4 regions of the Staphylococcus sp. SUC_1.2 genome follow, and region 3 is predicted to be linked to each of the others. Evidence: riboswitches for the same ligand, from Rfam matches in the RefSeq annotation. Region 3 holds a riboswitch; each other region holds the start of a gene.
The links. A riboswitch is a leader RNA that binds a small molecule or an ion and turns the genes downstream of it on or off. The one in region 3 is predicted to bind S-adenosylmethionine.

Region 1: it holds a riboswitch for S-adenosylmethionine, as region 3 does, so the genes downstream of both, metK (methionine adenosyltransferase) here and metK (methionine adenosyltransferase) in region 3, are expected to answer to the same signal.
Region 2: it holds a riboswitch for S-adenosylmethionine, as region 3 does, so the genes downstream of both, NR218_RS04375 (MetQ/NlpA family ABC transporter substrate-binding protein) here and metK (methionine adenosyltransferase) in region 3, are expected to answer to the same signal.
Region 4: it holds a riboswitch for S-adenosylmethionine, as region 3 does, so the genes downstream of both, NR218_RS11655 (methionine ABC transporter ATP-binding protein) here and metK (methionine adenosyltransferase) in region 3, are expected to answer to the same signal.

What each region holds. Positions count from the first base shown of each region.
Region 1 is NZ_JANJPM010000022.1:7,266-10,483, reverse strand. It holds gene pckA (phosphoenolpyruvate carboxykinase (ATP)) at 1-1,411, opposite strand, end outside; SAM riboswitch class I at 1,576-1,686, shown strand; gene metK (methionine adenosyltransferase) at 1,802-2,998, shown strand; gene NR218_RS08470 (hypothetical protein) at 3,092-3,218, shown strand, end outside.
Region 2 is NZ_JANJPM010000008.1:69,340-72,557, reverse strand. It holds gene NR218_RS04380 (aspartate aminotransferase family protein) at 1-644, opposite strand, end outside; gene NR218_RS04375 (MetQ/NlpA family ABC transporter substrate-binding protein) at 847-1,662, opposite strand; SAM riboswitch class I at 1,771-1,877, opposite strand; gene NR218_RS04370 (hypothetical protein) at 2,025-2,450, shown strand; gene NR218_RS04365 (LPXTG cell wall anchor domain-containing protein) at 2,617-3,218, shown strand, end outside.
Region 3 is NZ_JANJPM010000023.1:23,841-27,058, forward strand. It holds gene NR218_RS08815 (NERD domain-containing protein) at 1-671, opposite strand, end outside; gene metK (methionine adenosyltransferase) at 770-1,966, opposite strand; SAM riboswitch class I at 2,081-2,193, opposite strand; gene pckA (phosphoenolpyruvate carboxykinase (ATP)) at 2,351-3,218, shown strand, end outside.
Region 4 is NZ_JANJPM010000045.1:1,509-4,726, forward strand. It holds gene NR218_RS11650 (methionine ABC transporter permease) at 1-616, opposite strand, end outside; gene NR218_RS11655 (methionine ABC transporter ATP-binding protein) at 609-1,634, opposite strand; SAM riboswitch class I at 1,719-1,824, opposite strand; gene NR218_RS11660 (thioredoxin family protein) at 1,882-2,178, opposite strand; gene NR218_RS11665 (toprim domain-containing protein) at 2,171-2,557, opposite strand; gene gcvH (glycine cleavage system protein GcvH) at 2,749-3,129, opposite strand.

The DNA of each region.
Region 1 (3,218 bases), on a different contig from region 3:
AACCGAATTTCTCATCTTTTGTAAACTCTGCATTTTTCAATTTACCTTTAATTGCTTGATCTACCATATAACGAGTGTAATGTAGACTAATACGTCTACCTACGCCATATTTACCACCAGTCCATCCAGTGTTAACTAAGTATACATCAACATCATGTTTATCTATTAGTTCACCTAATAAATCTGCATATTTATTAGGATTAAGTGGTAAGAAAGGTGCACCAAAACAAGTTGAGAATGATGGTTCTGGTTCAGTAACGCCACGCTCAGTTCCAGCTAATTTAGAAGTGAAACCACTTAAGAAATGGTACATCGCTTGAGATTTAGTTAATTTAGCAATAGGTGGAAGTACACCAAATGCGTCAGCAGTTAAGAAAATTATTGTATTAGGATGTGCTGCTTTAGATGGTAATACAATATTATCAATGTGATGAATTGGATAGGCAGCACGTGTATTTTCAGTATATGAATTATCATCGAAATCAACAACACCACGCTCGTTAACCACAGTATTCTCTAATATAGTACCGTATTGAATCGCGTTATAAATTTGAGGTTCTTTTTCTTTAGAAAGGTTGATTGCTTTTGCGTAACAACCACCTTCAATATTGAAAATACCGTTTTTATTCCAACCGTGTTCATCATCACCAATCAATTTTCTATCAGGTGCTGCTGATAAAGTTGTTTTACCTGTACCTGATAATCCGAAGAATAAGGCTACGTCTCCTTTATCTCCAACATTCGCAGAACAATGCATACTCATAATATCTTGCATTGGAAGCAAATAGTTCATTACTGAGAAGATACCTTTTTTCATCTCACCAGCATACTCTGTACCACCAATTAAAATGGTTTTATGTTTGAATGAAATGATAACAAAAGTTTCAGATTTAGTTCCATCAACTTCAGGATCAGCTTTAAAGTGAGGTGCTGAAACAATTGTGAAGTTAGGTTTTATATTACTAGCTTCTTCTTTAGAATCTGGGCGGATAAACATGTTTTGAGCAAAAAGGTTGTGCCATGCAAGTTCATTGATAACTGTAAGTTTCAATTGTGTGTCTTTGTCACTACCTGCATAACCATTAAAAACGTAAAGTTCGTCTTTTTTATCAAGATAGTCTAAAACTTTAGAGTAGAGATTTAAGAAAGTTTCTTCATCGATAGGTTGGTTGATATCTCCCCAATGAATATTATCTTTATAAGAAGGTTCTGTAACAATGAATTTATCTTTAGGTGAACGTCCAGTGTATTTACCTGTGCTCGCATTGATAGCACCAAGTTCAGTTAATTCTCCTTCATTATTATCCATAATTTTGTAATAAAGTTGAGTTGTTGAAAGCTGAAAAAGAGAGCTTTCTTTTTCCAATAATTTTTTAATTTTAGGTGTTTCGCCGTATGTATCTACTGACATACCCAATCCCTCCAGCGTGTGTTATAGAAATTCAATATTGTAAGCCTTTACATGAAAATAGTATAACATAATGCCGTAATTATTCCACCTGGAAAAAACAAAAACCATTTAAAAACAAAATTGACATTAATAAATGAATTAGGTAGTATAGTTCTTAACGGATTCTCTTATCCTGAGTGGTGGAGGGACATGGACCCAATGAAACCCAGCAACCTCTTTTTTAAAAGAAAGGTGCCAAACCGTTTGCAGACATATATTCGTCTGAACGATAAGAGCGAATGGACGTTTAAGAGCCTTCTCTCTGTCTTGAATAGTGAAGAAGGCTCTTTTATTTTTGAGCTCACATTTAAAAGAGAATTTTCGTAAATATAGTTATAAAAGGAGCAAATCATGACTTACAATAAACGTTTATTTACTTCAGAATCAGTGACAGAAGGACATCCAGATAAGATTGCTGACCAAGTATCTGATGCCATTTTAGATGAAATCTTAAAAGATGACCCCAATGCACGTGTTGCTTGTGAAACTACTGTAACAACTGGAATGGCTCTAATTTCAGGTGAAATATCTACATCAACCTATGTAGATATCCCTAAAGTTGTAAGAGAAACAATTAAAGGTATTGGCTATACTCGTGCTAAATATGGCTATGATTACCAAACTATGGCAGTTTTAACTGCAATCGATGAGCAGTCACCTGATATTGCACAAGGTGTTGACAAAGCACTTGAATACAGAAATGATATTTCAGAAGAAGAGATTGAAGCTACTGGTGCCGGTGACCAAGGTTTAATGTTCGGATATGCTACAAATGAAACAGAAACATATATGCCTTTACCTATCTTTTTATCTCATCAATTAGCTAAACGTTTATCTGATGTACGTAAAGATGGAATTTTAAACTATTTAAGACCGGATGGTAAAGTTCAAGTAACAGTTGAATACGACGAATCAGATAAACCTAAGCGTATTGACACGATTGTAGTATCATCTCAACATGCGGATGACATTGAATTAGAACAAATTCAAAGTGACATTAAAGAACATGTCATATACCCAACAGTTCCTGAAGGATTAATTGATAATGAAACGAAATTCTTTATCAATCCTACTGGAAGATTTGTTATCGGTGGACCTCAAGGTGATGCTGGATTAACAGGACGTAAAATCATTGTTGATACTTATGGTGGTTATGCACGTCATGGAGGAGGTTGCTTTAGTGGTAAAGACCCAACTAAAGTAGACCGATCAGCAGCTTATGCGGCAAGATATGTAGCTAAAAATATTGTTGCTGCAGGACTAGCAGACCAATGTGAAGTACAACTTGCTTATGCTATTGGCGTGGCTGAACCAGTTTCAATTTCAATTGATACATTTAAAACGGGCAAAGTTTCTGAAGCTCAACTTGTTGAAGCTGTTAGAGCTAACTTTGATTTACGTCCAGCAGGTATCATTAAAATGTTAGATTTAAAGCATCCTATATACAAACAAACTGCTGCTTATGGTCACTTTGGTAGAACAGATGTATTGTTACCATGGGAGAAATTAGATAAAGTCAATGTATTAAAAGATGCTGTTCAAGCTTAATAAACGCTTTAAATAATATAAAGAAATTGTCGAAATTATAGATAGTTTCCATTATAATTAGATTTACTGATAGATTAAAGGAGCGTTGATTTAATGAATTCATTTGGACCAATCGAAATTGGTTTAATCGTAGCAATTGTAGTTGCAATTATCTGTTTAATATTATTCTTAGTTACACTTAAAAGTAAAAACAATATTAAACAGAAAACAAAAGAAGAAT
Region 2 (3,218 bases), on a different contig from region 3:
GTTTCTAACACAATACAAGCTACTTCCTCAGCTGGAACATATTTAGCAAACATCTCTTTCAATGGCGCTAAATATTCTTCAACAGTGTTTGATTTAGATTGTTCAAACATCCCTCTGTATTTATCTGGAAATGGAATATGATAAAAACCATTTAATAAAGGGCCATAATGTTTACGCATATTTAAACTGATAGTCGACATTGATAACGCTCCAAATGTAGAGCCATGATAAGCATTTGTAAAGCTGATAATATAGGGTCGTCCTGTATAAGCACGTGCAAATTTGATAATACCATCATTCGCATCCGAACCACTCAAACCAAATGTGACACGTTTTTCATAATCACCTGGCGCAATATCGCATAACTTTTTAGACAGTTTCACTAAAGGCTCGTGATACATATATGCGGGGGTATAATGAATAAATTTATCTACTTGCTTTTTAATCGCCTCTGTTACCTGTTTTGGTGCATGACCCACATTTTGTGAGCTTGCACTAGCTAACAAATCGATGTATTCTTTTCCATCTATATCTACTAAAGTTGCTCCATATCCATGATCAATCACTAATGGATAATATTTTATACGTCCTGAAGTAGCAAAATACTTACTATCTTCTTTTATCATATCCTCTGCTTTACTCAAATTGACTCATCCTCTCCCAAAGTATCAACAACTTATATCTAACTTTCTTTATTGACTTCAATTCTTGTGATAATAATCAATATCTTACTAATAATTGTCAGATTTGTAAATATTTTCAGAAAAATTAAAATATATTGTTTCTATCTTTTAAACAATGATAAATATAAATCATAAAAGGCCTCTAATAGAGACCTTTTATGACTTATTTGTTTTCGTATGGAATAACATCATCGCCATATTCTTTTTTAATATACGCTTTGATTTCTTTAGATTGCATAACTTTTAATAATGTTTGGAATTTTTCATCATTTTTATGACCTTCTTGAACGGCAATCGTATTCGCAAATGGTGATGATTTACCTTCCATAACAATAGCATCTTTAGATGGTTTTAAACCATTATCAAGCGCATAGTTTGAATTTATAATGACTGCAGCTCCTTCACCATTCTTATATGTTTTTGGTAAAAACTCTGCACCTTGTTGATGGTTAAATTTCAAGTGTTTTTTATTTTCAACAATATCCTCAAATTTTGCATTTTCAATTTTAACGCCTTTTTTTAATTTAATTAATCCTTCATTAACAAAGAAAGATAAAAAACGTCCTTCTTCTGCAGGATTATTAGAAACGTAAATCGTCGATCCATCTGGAATGTCTTTTAAATTTTTATATTTTTTACTATATACACCCATAGGCGTTGTAAACACTTTACCTAATTCTTCAATTTTATAACCATGACTTTTCTTTTCAGCATTCAAATATGGGACATGTTGGAAGAAGTTCGCATCAACATCGCCTTTATCTAATAATTTATTAGGCACCTTATAATCATTAACTTCTTTGACTTCTAAATCATATCCTTTTTTCTTCATTTCTTCCTTAGCTTTTTTTAACACATCACCATGAGGTGCTGGCGACGCTGCTACGGTAATTTTTTTATTATCTTCTTTCTGATTTCCACAAGCTGCTAGCGTTATCGTTACTAACAAAATACTGATCATACCTATTAATTTTTTCATATGTATTGACACCTTTTTATAAATTTTCAATTCTCATTTCCTCTTACTAGATATGTAAAGACATAAAAAAATACTTTCAACTATTAAGAGAAAGCATCGACACACTTTCTCTCATCTTCTAAAGTATGATTAACTTTATGTGAATTAGCACCATGTCATACAATGACGGTTGCTGGGTTTCGTAGGGCACATCCCTCCACCACTCTTGATAAGAGTTAATAGATTATTGAATTATTAATAACTTATCATTGATTTAAACTTTGGTCAACATGTTTTTTCAATATTCTAAAAATTTAAAAAGTGTTAAATCAAATATTTCAGGGAATATTCTTATAGTATGTATATAAGAAGGAAGGAAAATTATGATCCGTTATTTTTATCATTGTCTTAGTGCTTTAGTTATAAGTATTATCTTATTAATTACAATGACTATCATGGATGGCATAGTTCAATCGACTCATCTTACTTTATTGTTAATTAACATCGATTTCTTAATTGATCCAAGCAAAACGCCGTTATTATTAGAACTAGCCATTCATGTTTTTATAGGATGGTTAATATATTTTATTTTCTTACTTATTTATCACGTCTTTAAACCATTATATAAAATAAGTTATGTCTTATTAATGATTGTTTTTGCCTTTCTTTATCCGTCACTCGTCGTTATGGCAAAGCGTTCATTCTTTCACTTTAGCTGGAATGAATACGGTTTATGGATGATTGCTCATATTATTTTTATAATTTTAATGGCTTGTTCCATTCCATATTTTTCTAAAAAGAAGTATTAATGTCCTATATAAATCATGTGATAAATATTGATTTAATGTTTACAAATTATTTATTCTTTAAGTTAAGTTAAAGATTTATTATGTTTTTTTTTAAATCCCTGTTTCTGATCTATTCAAATGCTACACTCTAGTTGTAATTGATCATGAATGAAATGGGGTTTTCATTATGAAGAAAGTATCTTTCGTTGCATCTACACTTTTAACAAGTACAATGCTACTTACAACGACTCAATCTGTAGAAGCACATACTACTAACTTAGTGACTAAAGAAAATGCTAAACAAATTGCTACAGATGCATTATCTAATAGTGGAGGTAATCCAAACCTACAACGACTTGGTCGTACTGTTGACAAAGGCGCATACTTTGAAATTATAAGTCATAATAGATTAAATGAAGGCAGTGGAATGTATAAAGTTCATAAAAATGGCGAAGTTGAGTACAAAAATGGTAGATATAGTGACTTTAATCAACTTCAAGATACACGCATTCATGCAGAATCAGGTATCGCTAAAGCCGCTAAAACAACCTCTTCTAATCATAAACAAGTTCATTCTGTTGATTGTGCACGTGAACTCAACCGTTATTATGTAGGAACGGTTGCTTCTTCTGAGGTGCCATCATCTAAGTCACTTAAAGATACTCAAACATCACAATCTTCTGTTAAAACACTCCCAAGTACTGGAGACGTTACACAACAATACTCAACTCAACTTCTAGCCTCACTTCTATTAGTTATGGGAACTTCATTATTACTGAAACGAAAACA
Region 3 (3,218 bases):
AACTTCTCAATTGCAGAAAGTTGATCAGAATAATTAATAAATGATAGTTTCGAATGATTATCTTCATGTTGATCAAGAACTAACGTTTGAGGCGCTTGTGTATTTAAATCAAGTGTATCAAATACTTGCTTCAGCATTGGTAATTCTTGAAATTGTGCGCCACTAATTCCATTATAAACATGACCTTTTAATAATTGTGAATCAATGATATATAAACCAGTTCTAGTAAGCACAAGATGGCTAATACGTTGAATATTATTAAACTCATTACTTGGTAAAAAAATATTAGCCATTATATGCATATCTTCACGTCTAATACGTTTTTCTTTAACTAAACGGTCTCTAATACCAATGAGTCTCAAATCAGTCACGTATTCACTTTTATTTTTAGAAAATAATTTCAAAGCATCAATTTCACGTTCTTTTCCATTAACTGTAACTTCAAATTCTTCTTTTTGTTTCGTTACTTGTTTTTTATTTTCAATACGTTCTTTTTCAAGTGCTTCCTCATGTGAAGATTTGAGTTGTTGCTCCTTGAGATTGTACTCTTCATTCGCTTTGTGTTTCATATTATTTTTACTTTTCAAAGCAACTAAAAATAGAATAAAACATATAATCGCTATGATTATCGCTGCAATTAAACCAATCTCAACCGGTCCAAATGAATTCATTAGATAACGCTCCTTTTAAACTGTCAATATCTATCTATTATAATAGAAATAGACGATAATTTCGAGGTTTAACCTAATTAACTGCTATATATCCTATGTTATTTTTGAACGGCATCTTTTAGGACATTCACTTTATCTAATTTTTCCCATGGTAACAATACATCAGTACGACCAAAATGTCCGTATGCAGCTGTTTGTTTGTAAATAGGATGTTTTAAGTCAAGCATTTTAATGATACCTGCTGGTCTTAAATCAAAATGTTTTCTTACCGCTTCAACTAATTGTCCTTCAGAAACTTTACCTGTTTTAAATGTATCAATAGCAATAGATACAGGTTCTGCTACACCAATTGCATAAGCTAATTGCACTTCACATTGCTCAGCTAATCCAGCTGCTACAATATTTTTTGCAACATATCTCGCTGCATATGCCGCAGAGCGATCTACTTTTGTAGGATCTTTACCACTGAAACAGCCACCTCCATGACGAGCATAACCACCATATGTATCTACAATAATTTTTCTTCCAGTTAAACCAGCATCTCCTTGAGGACCCCCAATAACAAATCGACCAGTTGGATTAATAAAGAATTTAGTTTCATCATCAATTAAACCTTCAGGCACAGTCGGATAAATGACATGCTCTTTAATATCTTTTTGGATTTGTTCTAATTCAATGTCTTCAGCATGTTGAGAAGATACCACAATCGTGTCAATACGTTTAGGTTTATCATTTTCATCGTATTCTACTGTTACTTGAACTTTACCATCTGGACGTAAATAACCTAAGGTACCGTCTTTACGCACATCTGATAAGCGTTTCGCTAGTTGATGTGATAAAAAGATTGGAAGCGGCATATATGTTTCGGTTTCATTTGTTGCATAACCAAACATTAATCCTTGGTCTCCGGCACCTGTTGCTTCAATTTCTTCTTCAGATATATCATTGCGATACTCAAGTGCTTTATCTACACCTTGGGCAATATCAGGTGATTGTTCATCAATAGCTGTTAAAACAGCCATTGTTTGATAATCGTAACCATATTTAGCTCTTGTATAACCAATATTTTTGATTGTTTCTCGTACTACTTTAGGAATATCTACATATGTAGACGTTGAAATTTCACCAGAAATTAAAGCCATACCTGTTGTTACTGTTGTTTCACAAGCGACACGTGCATTAGGATCATCTTTTAAAATTTCATCTAAAATCGCATCAGATACTTGATCGGCGATTTTATCTGGATGCCCTTCTGTCACTGACTCTGATGTAAATAAACGTTTATTATAAGTCATGATTTGCTCCTTTTTTTAACTATATTTACGAAAATTCTCTTTTGACAATGAGCTTAAAATAAAAGAGCCTTCTCAACTATCTAGATAGAGAGAAGGCTCTTAAACGTCCATTCGCTCTTATCGTTCAGACAAATATTGCGTCTGCAAACGGTTTGGCACCTTTCTTTTAAAAAAAGAGGTTGCTGGGTTTCATTGGGTCCATGTCCCTCCACCACTCAGGATAAGAGAATCCGTTAAGACCTATACTACATAAATACTTTAAAATTGTCAATTTTGATTTTTAAATGTTCTTTTATTTACAATGGAATAATTAAATTATTATGTTATACTTTTTAATGTAAGGGCTTACACATATAAATGAATAGATATTTGGAGGGATGTTGTATGTCAATAGATACATACAGTGAAACACCTAAAATCAAACACTTATTAGAGAAGGAAACGACTTTATTTCAACTTTCTACTACTCAGCTTTATTACAAGATTTTAAATAATAATGAAGGTGAACTTACTGAACTTGGCGCAATTAATATGAGTACAGGTAAATATACTGGTCGTTCACCAAAAGATAAATTTATCGTTAACGAACCTTCATATCGAGACAATATTGATTGGGGAGACATTAATCAACCTATAGATGAAGACGTGTTTTTAAAATTATACAACAAAGTATTAGATTATTTAGATCAAAAAGATGAATTATACGTTTTTAACGGTTATGCCGGAAGTGATAAAGACTCACAATTAAAATTAAAAATTATCAATGAGCTTGCATGGCATAATTTATTTGCACAAAACATGTTTATCCGACCTGAATCTATTGAGGAAGCAAGTCATATTAAGCCAAATTTCACTATCGTTTCTGCCCCTCATTTTAAAGCCAATCCAGATGTTGACGGTACTCATTCTGAAACATTTATTATTGTTTCATTTAAACATAAAGTGATTTTAATTGGTGGTACTGAATACGCTGGAGAAATGAAAAAAGGTATCTTTTCAGTGATGAACTACTTATTACCTATGCAAGATATTATGAGTATGCATTGTTCTGCCAATGTTGGAGAAAAAGGTGATGTTGCTCTATTCTTTGGATTATCTGGTACAGGAAAAACAACATTATCAGCGACGCCAACTCGCAAATTAATTGGCGATGATGAACATGGCTGGAATAAAAATGGTATTTTTAACATTGAAGGTGGTTGCTATGCAAAAGCTATCCACTTATCTAAAGAAAAAGAACCTCAAATTTATA
Region 4 (3,218 bases), on a different contig from region 3:
AAACTAAAATGACATCGTTTTGGTTACGAGTGAAACCTGTTAAGTAAGCTAAGTTACCTAAACCACCTGCACCAATTACACCTGCAATTGCAGTAGAACCAACTAATGCGATTGCTGTTACAGTAATACCTGAAACTAGTGCTGGCATTGCCTCAGGTAGTAATACTTTTCGGACAACTGTCCAAGTACTAGCTCCCATTGACCAAGCCGCTTCGATAACACCTTTATCTATTTCTTTGAAGGCAATTTCTACTAATCTTGCATAGAATGGTGCTGCACCAATAACTAGAGCTGGTAAGGCACCAGTTGGACCACTTATTGTTCCAAGGATCACACTTGTAAATGGAATTAATAACAAGATTAAAATGATAAATGGAATCGCTCGGAATAAGTTAACAATAAATGAAACGATGCTATAAAAGACTCTAGCACCTTTAGAATTACTCTTAGCTGATAAGAATAATAATACTCCTAAAATCAATCCAAAAATAAATGCGAAAATAGTTGAAACTACAGTCATATATAATGTTTCATAAATGGCTTGCCATACTTCAGGCCATTGGACGTTAGGCATTGTAATCATCTCTTTAAAAATATCACCATAAGATTTATCCATGCTTAACCACCTCCACATTTACATGTTGCTGATGTAAATCTTCTTTAAATGTCTCAAACTCTGTTTCAGCAATATGTGGAATATGAACCACCAAGAACCCGACAGAACCACCACGGGTATTTTTTATGTTTGCTTCAAGAATATTTATATCAATGTTATGCGTTTTACTTATGTAAGATACAACTGGTTCAGTCGTATTACCACCATTGAAATTAAGTCTAACAATGTATGCATCTGAATCTAATGGTTCTAGATGTTTGATTGATTCTTCAAAATCATCATCCAAATCATCTTTCACAAATCGTCTTGTAACTTCATGTTGTGGATTTTCAAATACTTGCGTTACTTTACCTTGCTCAATTACACGTCCACTTTCCATAACGGCTACTTCATCACAAACACGTCTGATAACATGCATTTCATGAGTGATAATCACGATTGTAAGGTTTTCACGTTCTTTAATTTTTAGCAGTAGGTCTAAAATCTCATCTGTTGTTTGTGGATCTAATGCGCTTGTAGCTTCGTCACATAAGAGGACGTCAGGTTCATTAGCCAAAGCTCTTGCAATACCCACACGTTGTTTCTGCCCACCTGATAATTCTGATGGATAAGCATTTTCTCTGCCATTTAAACCAACAAGGTCAATTAATTCTTTCGCCCTTTCATTTGCTTTGGTTTTAGAATACCCTGCAATTTCTAAAGGGAACGTGATATTTCGAAGTACTGTTCGTGACCATAATAAATTAAAGTGTTGGAATACCATACTTACTTTTTGTCGTTTTCTTCTTAATTCTGCTTTTGAAAGTTTGTTAATATTATCGCCATCTATAATAATATCGCCAGAAGTAGGTTCTTCTAAATTATTGAACATTCTGATTAACGTACTTTTACCAGCACCAGAGAATCCGATAACTCCGAAAATAGAGCCCGTTTCTATATTTAAGTTAACGTTATCAACTGCTAGTACATCTTTATCTTTAGTGTGATAACGTTTTACAACTTGATTTAACTCAATCACGTTTAGTGCCTCCTTAAAAATCATTATGTAATTAAAAAATGCTTTCTCACTTTAGCAAAGTTGAGAAAGCATTGATTCATCTTTCTCTCATCTTCTAAAGTAATCAACTTTATGTGAATTGGCACCATTTCTATAACTAGACGGTTGCCGGGCTTCATAGGGCACATCCCTCCACCTCTCTTGATAAGAATTTTCGCACTATTTAATTAATTTATATCCTACCATTGCACTATAATTTCGTCAATAATTATTTTAACTTTTCTAACAAATAAGGAACAGATTGAAAAGCATAGATTCTATCTATTTCTATATCTTTATTCATTACTATTAGAACAGGAACTGACATAATTTTGTTACGCTCACTATATTTAGGATGGTAATTCAAATCGATTTTTTTAACGGGTAATTGTAGTATTTCATTCGCAATATCTAGCATTCGCTCTGACATTTTACAAGTACCACACATCGGTGTGTATCCAAAAATTAGATGTTTTTCTTTATTAAAATTCTCACAAATATCTTCTATTTCTACAGATTTACTCATGCATGATTACTAACCTTTCAGTCGTTAAATTAGGAATTAGACGTTTCTCTTTACGAACTGTAAAACCATGTTTACTCAATACATGCGCAAGATAATTCTTTGGGCATCTAGCTACCTCACAAAATGTTTTATCCACATAGATATGTTCACATTCGCTAAGATGACGTTTAAACCATTTTCTTATCTTTTCACCTTCGTCATCTGAGTCTGCTAGAACAAAGACTTGCTTTTCATATAATGTTTCAATCATGTCATCTAATTTATCAATACTCATTGTACCATGCGTACAAATAATATTTATAGGTTCAGCGATGACTTGTTGTACTCTCTTCTTATCAGATTTGCCTTCAACAATAATAACTTTATTTAAAATTGCCATGATAATCCACCTTCTAAGTCGATAATAAACAATCAGTTACTTTTTCACATAACGCTAATAGATTAAACATTATTTACGATTACTTAACATTTTATATCAACAAAGTATAAATTTTAAAATTTGTTGATTATTATTTACAAAAAATAGGCAAAATAAAAACTCCATGACCGCAATCAAGGAGTTTAAATTAATTATTCACCAATCATTTCTTTGTATTGATCAGCTGATAATAAATCATCTAATTGGCTTTCATCGCTAAGTTCAACTTTAACCATCCATGCTTTCTCATATGGTGATTCGTTAACAAACTCAGGACTATCTTCTAATTCTTCATTTGATTCAACAACTTTACCAGATACTGGCGCATATAATTCAGAAACAGTTTTAACTGATTCTACACTACCAAAAGTATCCCCTTCGTTGATTTCGTCATCAACTTCTGGTAATTCAACGAATACGATATCACCTAATTCACCTTGTGCGTATTCAGTAATACCAATTGTTACTGTGTTGCCTTCAACTTTTACCCATTCATGTTCTTTAGAATATTTTAATTCGCTCGGTACTGCCACGAGAATCCCCTCCTAAAATTAATTACAATTTAATGATGCCATACCGTAAGTTTTCATTCAACTATTAAAACAAAAAGTTACAATAATTT